Regions from separate parts of the Vibrio sp. Vb0667 genome, predicted to be linked through region 1. Evidence: riboswitches for the same ligand, from Rfam matches in the RefSeq annotation. Region 1 holds a riboswitch; the other holds the start of a gene.
What was found. A riboswitch is a leader RNA that binds a small molecule or an ion and turns the genes downstream of it on or off. The one in region 1 is predicted to bind cyclic di-GMP.
Positions count from the first base shown of each region.

Region 2: linked by a shared signal. The riboswitch ahead of R8269_RS08445 (TfoX/Sxy family DNA transformation protein) and the one ahead of gbpA (N-acetylglucosamine-binding protein GbpA) in region 1 are both predicted to bind cyclic di-GMP.

Region 1 covers NZ_JAWPOL010000004.1:161,756-171,755, forward strand. Annotated here, with positions in the region: gene nfsA (oxygen-insensitive NADPH nitroreductase) at 1-283, opposite strand, end outside; gene R8269_RS07395 (MarC family protein) at 478-1,119, shown strand; gene R8269_RS07400 (patatin family protein) at 1,310-2,182, shown strand; gene gbpA (N-acetylglucosamine-binding protein GbpA) at 2,235-3,698, opposite strand; cyclic di-GMP riboswitch class I at 3,797-3,897, opposite strand; gene R8269_RS07410 (fasciclin domain-containing protein) at 4,170-4,670, opposite strand; gene R8269_RS07415 (cryptochrome/deoxyribodipyrimidine photo-lyase family protein) at 4,751-6,232, opposite strand; gene R8269_RS07420 (DUF6482 family protein) at 6,341-6,646, shown strand; gene R8269_RS07425 (rhodanese-related sulfurtransferase) at 6,715-7,695, opposite strand; gene R8269_RS07430 (alpha/beta fold hydrolase) at 8,160-9,455, opposite strand; gene R8269_RS07435 (D-alanyl-D-alanine carboxypeptidase family protein) at 9,666-10,000, shown strand, end outside.
Region 2 covers NZ_JAWPOL010000005.1:85,075-95,074, forward strand. Annotated here, with positions in the region: gene torD (molecular chaperone TorD) at 64-711, shown strand; gene purR (HTH-type transcriptional repressor PurR) at 1,180-2,184, shown strand; cyclic di-GMP riboswitch class I at 2,472-2,561, shown strand; gene R8269_RS08445 (TfoX/Sxy family DNA transformation protein) at 2,678-3,268, shown strand; gene R8269_RS08450 (TVP38/TMEM64 family protein) at 3,383-4,069, shown strand; gene R8269_RS08455 (DUF2007 domain-containing protein) at 4,090-4,410, shown strand; gene R8269_RS08460 (alpha/beta fold hydrolase) at 4,442-5,245, opposite strand; gene glgA (glycogen synthase GlgA) at 5,355-6,812, opposite strand; gene glgC (glucose-1-phosphate adenylyltransferase) at 6,802-8,019, opposite strand; gene topA (type I DNA topoisomerase) at 8,628-10,000, opposite strand, start outside.

The sequences.
Region 1 (10,000 bases):
CTTGAACATCTGGGTTGATACTGGCATGGCGCTGGTAATCAATACAAAACACCAAAAACTCAGCCGCGCTTTCAACGTACCCTTGATTTCCGGCATATTGAGCTAATAGCGTGCGTTTTTCTTTGTCGGTCACGCGGATAATTGAAACGACTTGCAACATGCTTGATGAGGATGCCGCAAGGCCGGCTTGAAGAATGGCATATAATTGTTCACTCTCAATCGGTTGTGAGGTGAATTTTCGAATTGAGCGGTGATTGAGAATTGTTTGAATCGTGCTGTTCATGGTGACTTAACATCCCCTGTTACGTTAAAGGCTGAAGACTCACCTTAGCGACATTTGATGAGTCGGTAAACTATCTCAAAAGAAAAACAATGCTTGGTGCATAAGTGTGAAGACGAATCGAGAATACACCACTCGTTCTGTTTGAGAGCGTATATACTGTTTTTAGAATCAATAATTTAAATGCAGTGGAAAATATGAAAGAACTCATTGTTCATACAGTTACGGTGTTTATGGGCTTCTTTGCCATCATGAACCCTATCGCCAATATTCCCATCTTTTTGAGTTTAACTGCTGATGAAGATAAAGAAACCATCCGTTCCATTGCGCTCCGCTCAGTCTTTATTGCATTTATTATCATCGCGATATTTTCTATTGCCGGTAAGTTAATTTTTGATTTGTTTGGTATCACGCTTTATGCATTGCGAATAACAGGCGGTATTTTGGTGTTTTTGATAGGTTTTAACATGCTTCAAGGTGATTCGACGCATCAGAAAACCAAAGAGAAGGCGTATTCACCAGCTCAGCAACGGGCGGCATTGAGTATTGCAGTGTCTCCATTGGCGATGCCAATATTAGCTGGGCCCGGAACGATTGCTACCGCGATGAACTTTGCGACAGCGGGTGGTTTCGATCAAACCATTATTACTATCGTTTCTTTCGCTGTCCTTTGTGTGATCACCTATGTACTGTTTTTGTTTGGAGACAAATTGGTCAAAGCGGTTGGACCAAGTGCTCTAAATGTTGTGACTAAAATGATGGGCTTAATTCTAGCGGTTATTGGTACTCAAATGTTTATTGATGGCGCGGGCGAAGCCTATAAAACGGTTTTCTCCTAGATTTCTCTTAGACCTTGCCACCTTGGTTAAGCCCGCAATTACATTTCTAACGGGTACGGATTTTTTGAACTTTAGTTTTCATTTTCTAAGAGAGAAATAAATAGACTTCACCTATTTCAATAATAAGAATATTCAATTGTTGTGATTGCACGAATTTCATTACTCTTTTGGCAAGGAGAATGGGGGAAATATGGCAACAAAAGCAATTGTAGTAGAAGGTGGCGCGATGCGAGGCGTCTTCGCAAGCGGAGTGTTAGATGCGTTTTTAGAGCAGAGTTATAAACCGTTTGATTTTGCAATCGGTGTATCTGCTGGTGCATCAAATTTGATTGGGTATTTGACCGACTACCCGCATCGCAGTATTAACGTCATTACTAAGCTGGCCACAAGCAAACGCTTTTTTGACCCGACTCGCTTCGTTAAAGGTGGGGACCTCATCGATGTGAAGTGGTTGTTTGAAGAATCTAATCGCTTGTATCCCGTCGATGAAAATAAACTGTTTAATGGCGTTCCTTTTCTCGCAGCGACAACAAATGTAGATACAGGGCAGGCAGATTACTATCGCGTGACACGTGATAATTTTCACCATGCGATTGAAGCGACAACAGCATTACCGATTGCCTACAAGCATACCCCTTGTTTTTCTGGTGGTTGTTATACCGATGGTGGGGTCGCTGATTCTATCCCAGTGCGTGAAGCTTATCGTCGAGGGGCTCGCGACATAACCGTAGTACTCTCTCACCCGCTGAATTATGCCAAAAAGCCAGTTAAGACCACATGGCTGATGAAGAAACTGTTTGCGGAGCACCCCAAAATGGCGGATGCGATGTTAAGACGTGCAGATAACTATAATCAATCATTAGAGTTTATTCGTAACCCTCCACCAGGAACACATGTTAGGGTAATTGCCCCACCAGATAATTTTCATGTTCAGCGCTTATCAATGCGACAATCCGTTTTACTAGAAGGGTATGAAATGGGACTGATTGAGGGGCGAGCGCATCTCACTAGTTTATCTGGTGTTCATGGTTTAGACCGGGAAAATTGTCATTTTTGCGTTTGATTATAAAAGAGCCTCATAGTGAGACTCTTTTGCATAACGTTCAAAGGGTGATTTAGTTGACTTTATCCCAAGCCATCTCCCAGTGTGAACCTATTCCAGGCTCGTAATGGTTTGCGCTTTCTTTCCACTGCATACAGTAACCAGAGTATGGGAAAGGTTTACATTGATAAATGCCCCCGTCGCTGGCAAGCACTTTTGTGCCCGCCGTGTAGTTAGATAGTCCTTCAGGGAAGACAAAATCGTACTCATCAGATGGTGGTGGAGTAACTGACTCTTCTTTTAAGTGAAAGTCGAGTGTTTGCTGATCCACCAAGTTGCCATCTTTATCCTTAATACGTGTTACGAGCATATGGTGACCCGGCTCCGATTTACTTAAAGTGAGCGATATCGCCTCTACCGAGCCGTCTTTCATTTCGTTTGCCCAACTTGCAAGTGGTTCGCGATGGTGGTTGTAAACGGTGAGTTCTGCATTTAAATCGCCTTCAGCAGTTAGTGTCAGATCCAACGTTGTCGGTGTTGACTCAATGATATATTCGTCTGCTAAGCCATCTACTGTGAGTGAGTATTCTGGAACAGGAGTTTCAATGTTATAGCCGATCTCTACTCGCTTAAGGCCGCTATTTGCTTGCAGATACACCGGATTAGTACCATAAACAGGAGTGAATTTATCCTCTGCATACTGCCCGGCTTTCAGTTTTGCTTGTTCTTGGTTTAGCTTAGTCGCGAGTGCGTAAGACCAGTTTTTCGCTTGGCCCATTGCTGCATCGGTAATTTCTAGTTCAGTTCTATACGCTATGTTTTCACCTGCTTGATCAAATACGCGCGTATAAACCGAATCCCCAATATTTAAATCCATTGTAGGAATAATTTGACCGCCTTGCTTCCAATCTGGAATAACGGGACTGTCACCATCAAATTTCACATCGATCACGTTATAAAATGAGGCTGCAGTGTCGCCAACATCCCATACTGCCAGGATGACATGGTATCCCTCGCGAGTAGGCACATTACATTGATGGCTTACCTGTTTCGGGGGTTGAACCATATTGCCGTCGACGACACAGAAAGGAGTTAGATCAAAAGAGTCTCGTGATAGTGAAGCGTTTGGGTTCCAATCAGGCTTGGTGATGTAATATTTCCAGTCGCGCGTCACGTGGTTAGCGGTAAATGTCCATTCAAAAGTTTGTGTGCCTGCTTGAATAGGACGTTTTACCCAACGGTCGGCAGTTTGCTCATCAAGGGCAGCTGCTAAAGCGGTTTCGGCACTCGCTATTTTACCATCGCGAGGCCCTGTTTCGGGAAAGCCATCAGGGCCTTCAACGCTTTGCGGTTCATATTGAATCGCACCGCAGTTATTATTTTTTTCGTTAGTATCTGGCGTTGGATACTTACATAGTGCCGAGCGACTTGCAGCGACACCACCATTGGTTTCTGATACATAACCGTGAGCCGCAGCACCTGAACTAATGCTTGCAAGTGCTAACGCGAGTACGGATTTGGTTGGAAATGATTTCATCACATGTCCTCTGTTATGGCTGACAAACTAATGTCACACCCCGGCGCATGCTGAGCATAAAGCAACGCTACAGCAACTGGACTTCTGTAACACTGCGTTATGGTAACCCCGCTATCATGCGCATTCTTTTAGATTTTTAAATGCTGACAGACCGGAAGCTTTGCGTCCCACCCTTTCGAATGGTTTGCCGAAATGTGATTGAGCAGCCAAAATTTAGCTTAAGAATTTACATGTGGAAAAGTAAACGTCACTGACATGGAATCCTGTTCTCAAATTGAAAGATAACGATATCTTAATCTCGTCAATATTATGCAGTATCGTCTTGCAAGGTATTGATTTTAATTTTGTTTTTATCTTTTTTATAACCATGGCGAATGAGTGGAGGTTTGTTGGGGATAAGTGAAGAGGAATCGTGCTAAGGGTGAAAGAAGTTCTGTCTAAAGGGCGGAGTGTACCGCCCTCTGAATGGTGTTATTTCGGCATGATGACAGTATCAATCACGTGAATGACACCGTTTTTAGCTTTCACATCGGTTGCAATGACATTTGCATCGTTAACCATGACTTTATCGCCCATGGTTTTAATCATCACATCTTGCCCCTGAACCGTAGTCGCTTTGTCTAGCTTAACAACATCGGCAGCCATCACTTTCCCTGGCACGACGTGATAAGTCAAAACAGATACTAACTTGTCTTTATTTTCCGGCATTAAGAGCATGTCGACTGTGCTGTCTGGCAGTTTTGCAAAAGCGTCATCCGTTGGTGCAAAAACAGTAAATGGGCCTTCCCCTTTGAGAGTGTCAACCAAGCCCGCTGCTTTCACCGCAGCAACAAGCGTATTGAAAGAGCCGTTTTCAGCGGCAACGTCGACAATATCGGCTTTCATCATGCCATGCTCATGAGCCTTGACGGGAAGCATAAAAGATAATGTCGCCATCAGTGTAGCCGCGATAACTAAGATACGTTTGAACATAGTGTGTTCCTTACTAGTTGAGGGTACAACGGGTTCCCTGGAGTGTGTTTGCATTTGTACGCATTGTCATTGAAAGATGATCATCGCGTCCTACTTTCTTTTGAGGGTCTAACATGTCGCGCAAGAATTCGTCTGCCTTCTTGTTTCACATCGGCTCGTTTCCGCCACGTCCATAAGCGCTCTCTTGCTGCCTTAGCTGCGTTGTCTGGTGCGATAATAGGTGCAAGGTAACGGCTATCTGGCTGCAATTGATACATGACAGCTTCCATTTGGGTCATTGTCCAGGGCTCGAATAAAAGAGGGGGAGGAACCATTTGTAACTCAGGTACCCACTTGTAGATGAACGTACCGTTAGGATCATGTTCTTGGGCTTGCTTGATCGGATTATAAATACGGATTGTGTTAGTCCCGGTTACTCCTGCTTGCATTTGGAATTGTGGGTAATGAATTCCGGGCTCAAAGTCGAGAAACAGTTGCGCTAAATGCGTTACACCTACTCGCCAATTCATGTTCATGTGGTGAGTAAGAAAGCTAACCAGCATGGCACGCATGCGAAAGTTAATGTAACCAGTGTGGTGCAAACAGCGCATGCAGGCATCAATCAAAGGTACGCCAGTATGCCCGGATTTCCATGCTGCTAACTTTTCTTCATCGAAAGTACTACTTTGTTTAATCAATGGTTCGTAAGCCCGATTAACGCAGTAAAACTCCATGTCGTATTCCGATTCGAATTTTTGGATGAAGTGACAGTGCCAATGAAGCCGTGAAGACAATGCAATTAAGCTGCGACGAAACCCAGCGACTTGCCAGTGTTTCAAAAGGTATTGATACACTTCACGCAAGGATATGTTACCCCAAGCGAGGTATGGAGAAAGTCGAGTACAGGCTGTGCGTGAGGCTGTGGGACTAGAAATGCTTCGATAGTAATCACGACCTCGACGATGGAAAAAGTCCTCTAGTGTTTTCCAAGCGAGCCGGCTTCCTCCCGTTTGCATTCCTTTGCATTTTGATAGCCAGGATGATGGTGGCGAAAACGAACAGCCGAGAGCTTCTGCATCCAATGAATGCAATAAGTCGGTTTGGAGCTCAATAGGGCTTATTGAGGCTCTCATGACAGAGTCCCAATGTTTGTCCCAACCTTGCCGGTTTTTTGCACCTCTGATAACAGCACCGTGTTCGAACTCAAACCAGTCGATGTTCTGCTCATACAGCCAAGCGGCAACTTGTTTGTCGCGCTCAAAGGTGCAGTTGAGTCCTATTTCTTGGTGAGAAAAAACAGCGTTGATTTGATATTGCGCTTGAATTGATTGGAAACATGCTAAGGTATCGTCATACAGCACCGTGATTCGATGCCCATACGCTTTGAGCGTCTCATCCATGTCTTGCAGTGATTGCCAAACAAATCGCCAGTGGCGCTCAGAATAGTGTGGGTTGTTCAATAGCAATGGTTCAACAATATACAAAAGCACAGTTGGGTGCTTTGTTGATAATGCTTGAGTTAGTGGTTGATGGTCAGTCAGCCTTAAATCTCGCTTTAACCACACGACATTGATTGTTTGCATCGGAATCCTCTTTGTTTCCGATGTTGTACGCAAGTAAACCGAAGAAATCTCATCCAATGATCGGTTTTATTCCACAAAACGTAGAGGTAACTTTTAGGGAGGTGACACATGGCAATAGCATTGAGTAAGTTACAAAAATACTTCTATGTGGACAAATTGGTCATTCATTCGCTTGATCTCGCATTGTATCAGGCATCTGTTGTGATTGATGGAGAAGCGCAATTTATCACTGATGACAACGGTATCTTTTTGAGGGCTCATTCCCTGATCGAGATGCAAAAGAAGTGCAGGAATATCAAAGCAAATAAGCAGGTCTTAGTGCATCAAAGTGCTTATGATGAAATGGTGGGGCTACCCGAAGGTAAAAGAGACAATCAACTAGAGGTATTGGTGAGGGATACAAAATTGTATTGAAAGAGTATTGGTGCGCAGTAAAAGCGAGCCACCTTACGGCAGCTCGCTAAATATAAGGAGAGTTAGGCTTAGTCTTGTTTACGCTGCGCTTCTTTTTGCGCGTACTTAGCGGCACGTCGAGCTTCTCTTTGCTTGGCACTTTCACCACCAACATGCTGCTCGCCTCGCTGCTCTGCAAGAACAATTTGTTTTTCACGCTCGCGGAATCGAGCAATTTGTTCTTCTGAGTGTTTGCCGTGACATTTTGGACAGCTCACGCCTTGCTCGAACAATTCTGACTGTTTGTCTTCTTCAGTGATCGGTAGACGACAAGCGTTACATAAATCGTAATCTGCTTTTTCTAGCTGGTGGTTCACTGCAACACGCCCGTCAAATACGTAACAATCGCCTTCCCACATGCTCTCTTCTTGAGGAACTTCTTCAAGATATTTAAGAATGCCGCCTTCTAGGTGGTAGACCTCATCAAAGCCCTGTTCTTTCATGTAAGCCGTTGATTTTTCGCAGCGGATACCACCGGTACAGAACATCGCAACTTTCTTGTGTTTTGCCGGGTCCATGTTTTCTTTTACATAGTCTGGGAATTCACGAAAGGTTTCAGTATTTGGGTTTACAGCGCCTTTGAATGTCCCGATCTCGATTTCGTAATCATTACGTGTATCGACAACAAACACTTCAGGATCAGCAATAAGATCGTTCCACTCTTGAGGTTTCACGTAAGTACCCACTACGTGGCGAGGGTCTATACCTTCAACACCTAATGTTACGATCTCTTTTTTCAGTTTCACTTTGGTGCGATTGAATGGCTGGGTCTCAGAATACGACTCTTTGTATACGGTGCCAGTCAAACGAGGTTCGTTGTTTAGCCACTCCAGTAGCGTATCAATACCTGCACGATCAGATGCAACAGTACCGTTGATACCTTCACTTGCCAGTAGTAATGTTCCGCGAATATGGTGTTTTTCCATCAACGCAAGTAATGGCTCGCGTAGCTCTTGATAGTTATTCAGCTCAACAAACTTGTACAGCGCACAAACTACATACTGACTCATGAGGTTTCCTTTAAAAATACAGGTGGTCAACGACCTTAAAATTTTAGCGGCACGAAGTATACCTGACTAAACTAGTCGGAAATACGGACAAATTATACGGATATTATGAGTAGGCGGGGCCTGGCGGTCTTTGATAGGGGGAGCCTGTCCGCAGGTGAAGCCGCTATGTGTTCAAATTATAAGCATTAATTATAGTGGGTTAGGTAGGTTGGAGCCGATACTTTTGGTTTAAATTTATGCTGTTATTCTCTTTTAGGCCCTTCAAAAAAGTTAGGCGCAAGAAGCACCAAGTAATCACCGGAGTCATTGACAAGGAAAGGACATGTCGCAGTTTTATACATGAGGTTGTGAGGGATAAAGGTTTAGGGACAAAGAGTGAATGACTGATCGCCATTGTTCATAAACCGCTATAAAACGCCTTTTCACCACATACTGAAAAGGCGTTTTTCTAACGTCTGCCGTGCTTATTTCAACGTAGCTGCGGTCTGTTTGCCCATGGCGATGAGCCTATCGAGAATACGTTCACCGTCGGCACGTAAACCGTTGTGCTCGTACTCATTGGTGATCCACGCTTTTGAATTTGGGATTAACGCGAGCGTCTCTCGGCTGATATCCATTTCAACAAACATATCATCGGCGTAAACGGCGCAACTGACAGGCACTTTGTTCTGAGCCAGTTGTGTTTGATCGTACAGCGCAGTCCAATCTTCTTTCGCTGCCAATATTTCTGCGGCGTCTTTTAGTGGCTTGAGGTTAACGTATTGGTCGAACATCCATGGGAAGACCATTTCCCCCGTAAAGTAAAATGGCTTGCCAGATTCATAATTAAACTCTGATCGGGTTTGGCGAACGCGGTGCGCACTCCAATTTGACGCGAAGCTTTGGCAGTAAATCGATTCATGCAAAATGGCGTAGATCGGATTGGTTTGGAAGTTTTGCTGCGCCAACATATCGTTTAAGAACTCATAACGAAGTTGTGGTTTGCCGTTCACTTCAATCAACGCGCTTTCTAGCCAATAGTAAGTTGGTAAGAAAGTATCACTCACACCAAAGTTGATGCCGATTTGTTGAAATTGCTCCACTGTGAAGCGTTGACCATTTGGTAGGTACTCTTCATTTTCCAGCAAGTGATTCGCAATGTTTTGGCAAAGTTGTTGCGCACTTGGAAATTGTTGGAAGAACGCTTGGTTTTTCTCCATGGTGCGTTTGAAAGTGGCTTCATACACATCGTCGGCATGACGTGAGACTGATGGCACGCCACCTGTGATGTAGCTTTGTAGCAAGCTGTCTGGGAACAAAGACAAATAGGTGAGGGAGCAAAACCCACCAAAGCTTTGACCTAAGATCGCCCATTTTTCGACGCCAAATTGCTCACGAATGTATTCCGCGTCGCGCACGATGTTATCCGCTCGGAAGTGGCTCAAGTAGTCTGCTTGTTGCTCTGGCGTGAGGTGAGCAAGCGTCTGGTGATTAATTACGCTGCTGTTGCCCGTACCGCGCTGGTCGAGAAGCAAAACTCGGTACTCTTGCAGGGCGCGTTTTACCCAGCCATTATTGCCGTTTTGACGTGGAGAGGGAAAGCCAGGCCCGCCCTGAAAGTAAACCAACCAAGGTTTGGTCGATTCTTCATCGCCAACTAGGCAAACCGAACGGGCGAAGACTCTAATGGTGCCTTTGCTTGCGTCTTGGTAATCCAGAGGAACGGTAAAACTGTGGGGAGTGTAATGCAATCCTGCGTCGATAAATGATTGAGCGTTCATTGTTATCTTTATTTCCTTATTGAGGGGTAGCGCTACTTTACTGCGAATGGCGCGAAGAACCAACGCTATTTCCCAATTGCCTCTTCAGTTCTATACCTTGGTCAAATCAATGTAAGTTCAAGAAAATGAAACGATTAGCGACTGGTGCAACTGGTTGAGTGAGCTATGCTCAATAGAGTTGCGACAAAGTAAGAGCATGGAGGAAGTCGGATGAAAGTGTCACTGGCTCGATGGACAATTGTGACTTGTTTAATAAGCGTACCTACTTTTGCCGTTGTTACGCCCAACCCACCTCAGTTACAGGCAAAAGGCTACGTATTAATGGACTTTCAATCCGGTGCCATTATTGCCGAGTATAACGGGCGAGCAGGCCTTGCTCCGGCGAGTTTAACCAAGTTGATGACCGCTTATGTAGTTGGACAAGAAATCAAAGCGGGGCGTTTGAAATGGGATGATGTTGTCACCGTGAGCGAAAACGCGTGGTCGGCCAAGTTTCCCGGTTCTTCTAAAATGTTCATCAAACCGAAAGATGAAATTAGTGTTGC
Region 2 (10,000 bases), on a different contig from region 1:
CTTAGGGGATATCCCTAATTGACTTTGTGATGCATGACTTGAAGCATCATTCAGGAGCCCAAAATGCAAGAAGTGAAAGCTTTTAATGAAAAACGCGCTGAAATTTACTGGTGGTTTTCGAGCTTGTTCGCAAAAGAACTAACAGAGAAAGAATTGGAAGCCTATCACAGTGTTGAAATTCGCAGTTTTCTCGCAGGTTTAGGTGAAAATGAGTCGCTGAAACCAGCTGTTGATAGCCTAGTTGATGCATTGAATCGGTTACAAGATCGTGAAGATGCACAACTAGAGCTTGCAGCTGACTTTTGTGAACTGTTTTTGAAGACAGAAAAATACGGCGCTCTTCCTTACGCATCCATGTACATTGGTGAATCAGGTTTACTGAATGACAAGCCAGCTGAGGAAATGGAAAAGTTGATGGCTGAATTTGGCGTTCAAGTAGACGAAAACCTAAAGGAACCTGCGGATCACTTAGCCGTTGAGCTCGACTTTCTCGGGAACATGATTATCCGCTCAAACGAGCTTGAACAAGAAAAACACATGGAAGAAGCCTTCGTTAAACAAAACGACTTTATCCAGCAACAATTGATGTCTTGGTTACCTCAGTTTTCAGACAAATGTAAAAAATTCGACGAATTTGGATTTTACTCGAGTGTCGCGAAACTATTAGTTGCATTTTGTAAACTAGACAGCGCCTACCTTCTTGGTGAATAATTGCCGCCTATTTTTAGGGAGCCTGCCTATCGGGCTTCCTGTATGCCTGAAAGTGACCAATTGTAAGTAACTTGGGTATAATATTCGTTTGCCTTAACTTAGCGCAAAGACGCTTGGTTATTTAGCAGTCAAAATGTGACTTCAAATACACAAATCTCTTGCTGAAAACATTGCTAGTCAGTCCACATAGGGCTAAAATGTGAGCGCAAACGATTAAATATGATTTATATGTAAACCGCTGAAATATAGCGGTTTTTGTGTTTTCTTAACAGGTTGATGGCAATTTCTCATCAGATAGAAAAAAGATAAAATTCATCGACCGATGCTGCTACGCACCCTTTTGTCGCACTTGGATCAACCGCTGCCGAGACACTTAGCGCCAATTTTAGATTGCTAGGTGTGAAACCACTAGAGCATCAGGTACATCCAATACGACATATTTCAGTAGCTCGATACAGGACACCATTTATGGCCACGATAAAAGACGTTGCTCGCTTAGCCGGCGTTTCCACTACGACAGTTTCGCACGTTATCAATAAAACGCGTTTCGTTGCAGAAGCAACGCAAGAAAAAGTAATGAAAGCCGTTGACGAGCTGAATTACGCGCCAAGTGCCGTTGCACGCAGCCTAAAATGCAACTCAACTCGTACGATTGGCATGTTAGTAACTCAATCAACTAACCTATTTTTCTCAGAAGTGATTGATGGCGTTGAGAGCTACTGTTACCGCCAAGGCTATACTCTGATTTTATGTAACACAGGCGGGATTTACGAAAAACAACGCGATTACATTCGTATGCTGGCTGAAAAGCGCGTTGATGGCATCCTTGTGATGTGTTCTGACTTAACCGAAGAACTAAAAGAGATGCTTGACCGTCATGCGGACATTCCTAAAGTGGTCATGGATTGGGGCCCAGAGAGCTCACAAGCAGACAAGATCATGGATAACTCAGAAGAAGGTGGCTACATTGCAACCAAACATCTGATTGACAATGGTCATACGGATATCGCTTGTCTAAGCGGTCATTTTGAAAAGCTTGCTTGCCAAGAGCGCATTGCAGGTTTCCGTCGCGCAATGAGCGAAGCGAACCTAGCTGTAAATGAAGACTGGATCCTTGAAGGTAACTTTGAATGTGATACGGCCGTATTAGTTGCAGATAAAATTACCGCAATGGACAAGCGCCCGACGGCGGTATTCTGTTTTAACGACACAATGGCTCTAGGCCTAATGAGCCGCTTGCAACAAAACGGGATCAAAATTCCTGAAGATATTTCAGTGATCGGCTACGACAACATCGAGCTTGCGGAATACTTCTCTCCACCGCTAACGACTATCCACCAACCTAAACGTCGTGTTGGTAAAAATGCATTCGAAATTCTACTTGAGCGTATCAAAGATAAAGAACACGAAAAACGAATTTTCGAAATGCAACCTGAGCTTGTAATTCGAAATACTGTGAAAAAAATGAACTAAATTTCACTGTATTTAACCGTGTTAAATAAGCGCTCTACAGGGGCGCTTATTTTTTTGGGAAAATTAAGCATTCTCTAATACTTCACACTGCTCTAATAACAATTGACTAACGTTAACTCCCTGTTTTATATAAATGTAATATATATTAAGAACTCCTTTTCAAAGGCCAATTTGCACCTTTCCATATGCAAAATAGAGCATTCAATCTATCATTTTTATTGAACCAAAATCACACTTTTAACGCTAAACCGTGATGTTAATTCAATATAAGAAGTATGCTCATTGTGTCACGCACAGGGCAAACCATTCGAAAGAGTGGGACGCAAAGCCTCCGGCCTGAACCATATTACGATATGGAAGGTAGCGGGGTTACCGATGGCAAGTGTGTAAGCAATGACTTTACTCTGTAATGACATTGTTTTTACGCATGTTTGCTACTCTCTCGGACCTGACTTTTGGTGGCGTAATATTAATTACACCGAGATAACAAAACATGGATAAACCGATACTCAAAGACTCTATGAAGCTATTTGAGGCACTTGGTAATATCAAGTCGCGCTCAATGTTTGGTGGCTTCGGACTATTCGCTGATGAAACAATGTTTGCACTAGTGGTAAACAATCAGCTTCATATCAGAGCAGACCAAAAAACTTCATCTGACTTCGAGAAACAAGGGCTAAAGCCTTACGTTTATAAAAAACGTGGCTTCCCAGTCGTTACAAAGTACTACGCTATTTCCAGCGATTTATGGGAATCAAGCGAACGCTTAATCGAAGTAGCGAATCAATCATTGAAAAAGGCAAAGCTTGAGAAAGAACAGCAAGCAAGTACAAAGCCTAACCGTTTGAAAGATTTGCCTAACTTACGACTGGCTACCGAGCGCATGCTAAAAAAAGCCGGCATCGAATCCGTAGAGAAGCTTGAAGAGGAAGGTGCGCTTAACGCCTATAAAGCGATAAGAGATACGCACTCTGCAACCGTCAACATTGAGTTGCTATGGGCACTAGAAGGTGCTATCAACGGCACTCATTGGAGTGTGGTACCTCAAGCTCGCCGAGATGAGTTGATGAACGGCCTCCAATAAAAGTCGGCCTAAAAACTATCTTGTAAAACCGCAGTCTAATCTGCGGTTTTTTTGTGAAATTTTTTCGGTTTTCCTACTGTCTTATTACATATATCCCAAATTGGAATCAAAATTATGAATAAGAAACTGATTTTAGGTCTCATCCTACTAGCGGCTATCGTCTTTTTAGGTATTAACTTTGGCCAGTATTTAACCTTAGAGAATGCAAAAGCCCAACAAGAAGCACTAACTACATACATCGATCAGAATTTTGTATTCTCGGCTGCGATTTACTTTTTTACCTACATTGCAATTACCGCTTTTTCTATCCCAGGAGCGGCAGTAGTCACCTTACTTGGTGCAGCCTTATTTGGTTTTTGGACAAGCTTGCTACTGGTTTCTTTCGCTAGCACTATGGGGGCAACACTGGCCTTCTTGAGCAGCCGATACTTATTGCGTGACTGGGTACAAAACAAATTCGGAAATAAACTCAACGCAATTAATCAAGGTGTCGAAAAAGACGGAGCTTTTTATCTATTTTCCTTGCGTCTAATCCCTGTATTCCCTTTCTTTCTAATCAACTTACTGATGGGCTTAACGCCGATGTCTGTAGGTAGATTTTATCTCACTAGCCAAATAGGTATGCTGCCAGGCACAGCCGTATATCTGAATGCAGGTACTCAATTAGCAACAATTGAAAGCCTATCGGGCATTGTTTCACCCGCAGTATTAGCGTCTTTTGCGCTATTGGGACTATTTCCAATCATCACTAAATGGGTTATGAATAAAGTAAGGCCGACACCAAGTCAGCAAAACTCGTAATTGGTGAAGTGGGTATTTTGATGAAAATATTTATCGCTAAAAACCCAGCAGAAGCACACATTGTATGTGAGCTGCTTAAAGTGGAACAAATTTACTGTGAAGTTCGCGGAGAAGGTATTTTCGGCTTAAAAGGAGAACTGCCGTTTGGTGATGATACCGATCCTTATGTGTGGCTTTTTGACACTGCACAAAAGATGAAAGCTGAAGAAATAGTAAAAGCATATCGAAAACAATCCGATAGGCATGAGTATCAAGATTGGCAATGCCCAAAATGTCATGAAATAAACGAAGGGCAATTTGGTGCATGTTGGCAATGTGGATATCAACTAGGAGAGCTATAGCGGCTCTCCTATTCAGTGGATGCACTCAGTTTTAAGCACATACAGCTTGCTGTTTAATAAACTCGATGGAGTGTTGATTGAAGTCTTCTGGACGCTCTACATTGCATACATGACCACAATTCGGGATTTCTCGTAGAATGCTGAGCTTATGCGCTGCAACCATTTCTTTGACAGGTTTAATAAACATGTAATCCCTGTCGCCCATTAAGTAAAGAGTCGGAATGGGTAACTCTCGATCTTTAAAATATTTCATTAACGGATTTACATCAGCGGCAAGAATAAACCAACGTTTAAATTCTTTTTGGCAAAGCTTCTTGGCTTCGCGAATAAAAAGGTGGCGAGATTCTCGTTGGCTTCTTTGAGGCATAACAATATAAGCGAACAGTTTGTAGAGCCACATGTACGGTAGGATATGCTTACAAAAACTACCTAATTTCACCAATATCTGAGAACGAGTGTTAAGCCTTGTGACAGCACCGCCGAGCACCATCGAACGTACGCGCTCTGATGACAATTCAGCAAGGTTTCGAACAATAATAGTACCAAGCGACATACCGACAAAATGAGCGGATTGGATCTTTAAATGGTCCAATACTTTCAAAATATCTTGGGTAACTTCCGTAAAGGTATAACGGCTAGCAATGAGCTCTTTAAGTAACTGATTTGACTTTCCATGACCTCTTAAATCGATCAGCAATAAGTTAAAGTGTTGCTTGTAAGCTTTAATTTGCTTGAACCAGATAGAAGAGCTACCACCAGCACCGTGCACAAATACAACCCACTCATTACTAGTAGGGTGCAAATAGGTTTTATGAAAAAGTAGCGGCTGGGTCATATTGAGTATCAAAAAGATCGTGCTATTGAGTAAAAAGCCATCCTACCACACTCCCCTTACTCAAGATAATAAAGGCACCTCATTAGGTGCCTTTCGTTACAATTTTAAGTCAAACTAACGCTGAGTGGTAAAGCTGCAAATAAGATTCTGCGGCCTTTTGCCAACAAAAGTCTCGTTGCATCGCGTGCAACTGTACTTTATTCACTTCAGGCTCGTTTTGAGCGTAGAGCAACAGTGCCCTTAGCATCGTTAACAACAATGCCTGCGGTGTCGGTTCGAAAAAAACAAACCCCGTTGCTTCAGATGGGTTTACATCATAATCGCTAACGCTGTCCTTTAAGCCACCAACACCGCGTACTATCGGTAATGTCCCATAAGCCATACTATAGATTTGGTTTAAGCCACATGGTTCAAACTCAGAAGGCATCAAGAAGAAATCAGAACCAGCTTCAACGATATGCGCAAGTTCATTGTCATACGCTTCTACAAAGGCAAATTTGCTAGAAAACTGCGCGGCAACCTCTCGTAACTGAGCGGCAAGAACAGGGTCTCCGGTCCCAACGACAACTAGCTGAACATCGTGCTTTAAAAAATCGGCCAAAGCAGGCAACAAGTAATGAACGCCTTTCTGCTGGGTCAACCGACAAACCATACCGAACATAGCTACATTTTTTTCGGGCAAATTTAGTCGTTGTTGTAATGCTTTTTTACAAGCTTTCTTCCCTTGCGACATACTTTGCTGGTCGGCGCAGTAATTAACCGGCAAGTAGGTATCAGTTTCCGGATTCCAAGCACTGTAATCACAACCATTCAAGATGCCGACTAAGTCCTGCGCGCGTTGCTGAAACTCCCAAGCCATGCCGTGACTGCCAAGCTCTGTTTTTAGTTCCTCTGCGTACGTAGGGCTAACCGCGTTTATCTTATCTGCATTCATTACACCAGCTTTAAGCATCGTAATATGCGTTGCACTCACCGCAGCATCGGGAACGTTTCTACAATGAAACTCTGGCAAACACTGCACGTCTTCATAACTAAATACGCCTTTAAAGACCGCATTGTGAATTGAAATGACGCTTTTAGTATGAGCAAAAAACGGATCATTGCCATACCTGTGCTTGAGCAAAAATGGAACAAGACCTGTGTGCCAATCGTTCGCGTGTATGATATTAGGTTGAAAGGCGAGCTTGGGTAACATATCGAGACATGCTGCACTAAAAAACGCAAAGCGCTCGCCGTTATCAGTATACGCTTGGTTGTTCTCCGCATACATTGATGGTCGATTGAAATACGGCGGACAATCAATCAGGTAAACAGGATTTTGACCTAATATGAGCCGCAAAACTCGATACTCCGTATGCGGCCATGATGTTAATTCTGTTTCTAATACAACTTCTGCGTCTGCGAGTTTATCAATACTGCTGTACGCAGGGATGGTAATTCTTACGTCTTGCTGTAGGTTTTGAAGGGCTTCCGGTAGTGCCTTGGCAACATCTGCCAAGCCACCACTTTTAATGAGGCCTTCAACCTCAGAAGCTACAAACAGAATAGATAAGTTGTTAGTAGCCAACTCGAGCTCCTTTCGGAATAACAACAATGCCCTCCTCAGACACGTGGAAGTGTTTTTTATCTTCTTGAAGATTCACACCAATCTGAGTACCAGGAGCAATATCGGCATCCTTGTCGACAATCACACGACGTAAAACACATCCTTCGCCAATTTTTACGTCACCAAGAAGTATACATTCGCTGATATCGCAAGCAGAAGCAATATTACTGCGAAAACCAAGCACCGACTTTTCGATTCTTGAGCCTCTAACATAGCTGCCATTACACACTAAACTATCGATTATCTGCACACGACCATTATCAGAGTCGGTAAATGTCGCAGGTGGCAATGGTGGGTAGTAGGTATGCAATGGCCATTTACGGTTGTACAGCGAAAATGGTGCATCTTTTTCTAGCAGATCCATATGCGCTTGCCAGTACGCATCAATAGTTCCGACATCACGCCAGTACACCTCTTCTTTTTCGCCACTGATTTTGTTGGTACTGAAGTCATACACGAACACATCACCTCTAGGGAACATCTTTGGAATGATGTCCTTTCCAAAATCATGTGATGAAGCTTCATTATCCGCATCTTCGACCAACTCTGAGAACAGTACCTGAGCTTCAAAAACATAGTTACCCATTGAAACTAAAGCGTAATCAGGGTCACCAGGAATCGACTTCGGATTTGCTGGTTTTTCTTCAAAGCCAATCATACGGCCTTCGCTATCCACTTCGATAACCCCAAATTGCGACGCCTCTTTTAGTGGCATGCGCAATGCAGATACCGTCAGAGAAGCCTGTTTTTCTGAGTGGAAGTTCAGCATTTGTTTGATATCCATCTTATAGATATGGTCAGAGCCAAAAATACAAACTTGCTCTGGTTCCTCTAACTCCATAAAACGCAGGTTTTGATAGATCGCGTCCGCCGTCCCTTCGTACCAACGTTTACCAGTACGCATTTGAGCGGGAATAGGATCGATAAAGCGGTCTGTAATGCCGTTGATGTTCCACCCCTTTTTTAAGTGATGGAATAAAGATTGAGATTTAAATTGGGTTAGGACGTAAATGCGCATCAGATCCGCATTAACAAAATTGTTTAGAGCAAAATCGATCAATCGATAACTACCACCAAACGGTACCGAAGGTTTACTGCGAGATTCCGTTAAAGGTCTCAAACGAGAGCCTTCACCGCCAGCAAGAATCATTCCCAAAACACCAGCCATTTGTTGTTCTCCATATCGTTATAGCTTGGATTTGGTACTCGCTTGAATGAGTCATACTCGGGGAGTCAAGCGAATACATTTAGCAACCGTCTCTGAGTTTCTGTGAACTCTTACAACACGGATAAAAAAGCTACGGCACTTCCAGTATGCAACGTCCACTCTTTCCTTATTTTTTGACGCAAACAATGCACACAGTTGCACTAATTTTTGTAATAAATTATCTAAGCGGGTTCTAAATTACAATTTTTAATACGCCATTCTGTGTACCATACAGCTCTTGCGTACTCAAGACGATATCTAGATCACACATGGAAAAGCAAACGATTACATTGTGAAAACAATTTACGAACGGATTCACTACACCGCCGATTTTTTAGCCCAATGTATAACAAATATGTGAATGCAAAATGAAAGTTACAACGAATATTTTTTACATAAAAAATACATCAGCGACTACGAAATATTGATACTGGGATCTTCTCGCGTCAGCAAAACTCAGTCAAAGCAGCAAAGATCTATACGAACAACACAGTGGCCTTTACGCAAAAACAAAACGCAAAAAAGGCAGCGATATCGCTGCCTTTTTACATTACTTAGATCGTACGCTTTTATGCTTTCGCTTTTTTACGCTTATCAGTGACTTCCCACTTACCGTCAACAAAGAGCGCTGTCCAACCAGATGGTTTGCCATTCTCTTCCGAACGAACGTAGTTCTCTTTTGTTTTGCGACTAAAGCGTACAACTGCAGGACGACCATCAGGATCTTCTTGCGGTGCGGTCGCTAGGTATTTGAACTTCTCAGGTAAACGCTCTTCAAAACGTGCCAGTTCAGCAACCAAAGGAGCACGTGTCTCGCGCGATTTCGGGAAGTTGCTTGCCGCCATAAATAGACCTGAAGCACCATCACGAAGTACGAAATACGCATCTGAGTTTTCACATGGCAACTCGGGGAAATGAACAGGATCTTCTTTCGGGGGCGCGACTTCGCCATTCTTCAAGATCTTACGAGTGTTCTTGCACGTTTCGCTCGTACAATCCATGTATTTACCAAAGCGACCGTTCTTAAGCACCATATCAGAGCCACATTTGTCACATTCAACAACTGGACCATCGTAGCCTTTTACTTTGAACTCGCCGTATTCAACAAGGTAGCCTTCACAGTTCGGGTTATTACCACAAACATGCATCTTACGCTTGTCATCAATCAGGTATGCGTCCATCGCTGTTTCACAGATCGGACAACGCTTTTTAGCACGAAGAGCTGCGGTTTCAACGTCTTCTTCTAGAACGTTAATAATACCTTCTTCGTCACCCAAGTTGATGGTTGTCTTACACCGCTCTTTTGGTGGTAACGCGTAACCTGAACAGCCTAAGAACACACCTGTCGAAGCAGTACGGATGCCCATTGGACGGCTACACGTCGGACACTCGATATCCGTCATGACGATGTGGTTTAACTTCATACCGCCTTCTGACTCATCCAGCTCCGCTTTTTCAAGATCGCCAGTAAAATCAGCAAAGAAGTTGTCTAACACAGCTTTCCAGTTCACTTCACCTTCAGCGATTTGGTCCAATTTCTGTTCCATACGCGCAGTAAAGTCGTAGTTCATCAAATCGTTAAAGCTGTCATCAAGGCGGTCAGTAACAATTTCACCCATTTTTTCAGCGTAGAAACGGCGCTGATCAACTTTCACGTAGCCACGATCTTGAATCGTAGAAATGATCGATGCGTAAGTCGACGGACGACCAATACCTCGTTTCTCCAGCTCTTTAACCAGTGCTGCTTCAGTGTAGCGCGCAGGTGGCTTTGTAAAGTGCTGTTTAGGGTCAAGTGACTCTAAGCTTAGCTTATCGCCAAGTTGTACCGCAGGAAGGATTGTATCCTCGTTTTTGCCCATTGGACGCTGTACACGAGTCCAGCCGTCAAATTTAAGGATACGGCCTTTCGCTTTAAGCGTGTATTCTGCCGCTTTTACACTGA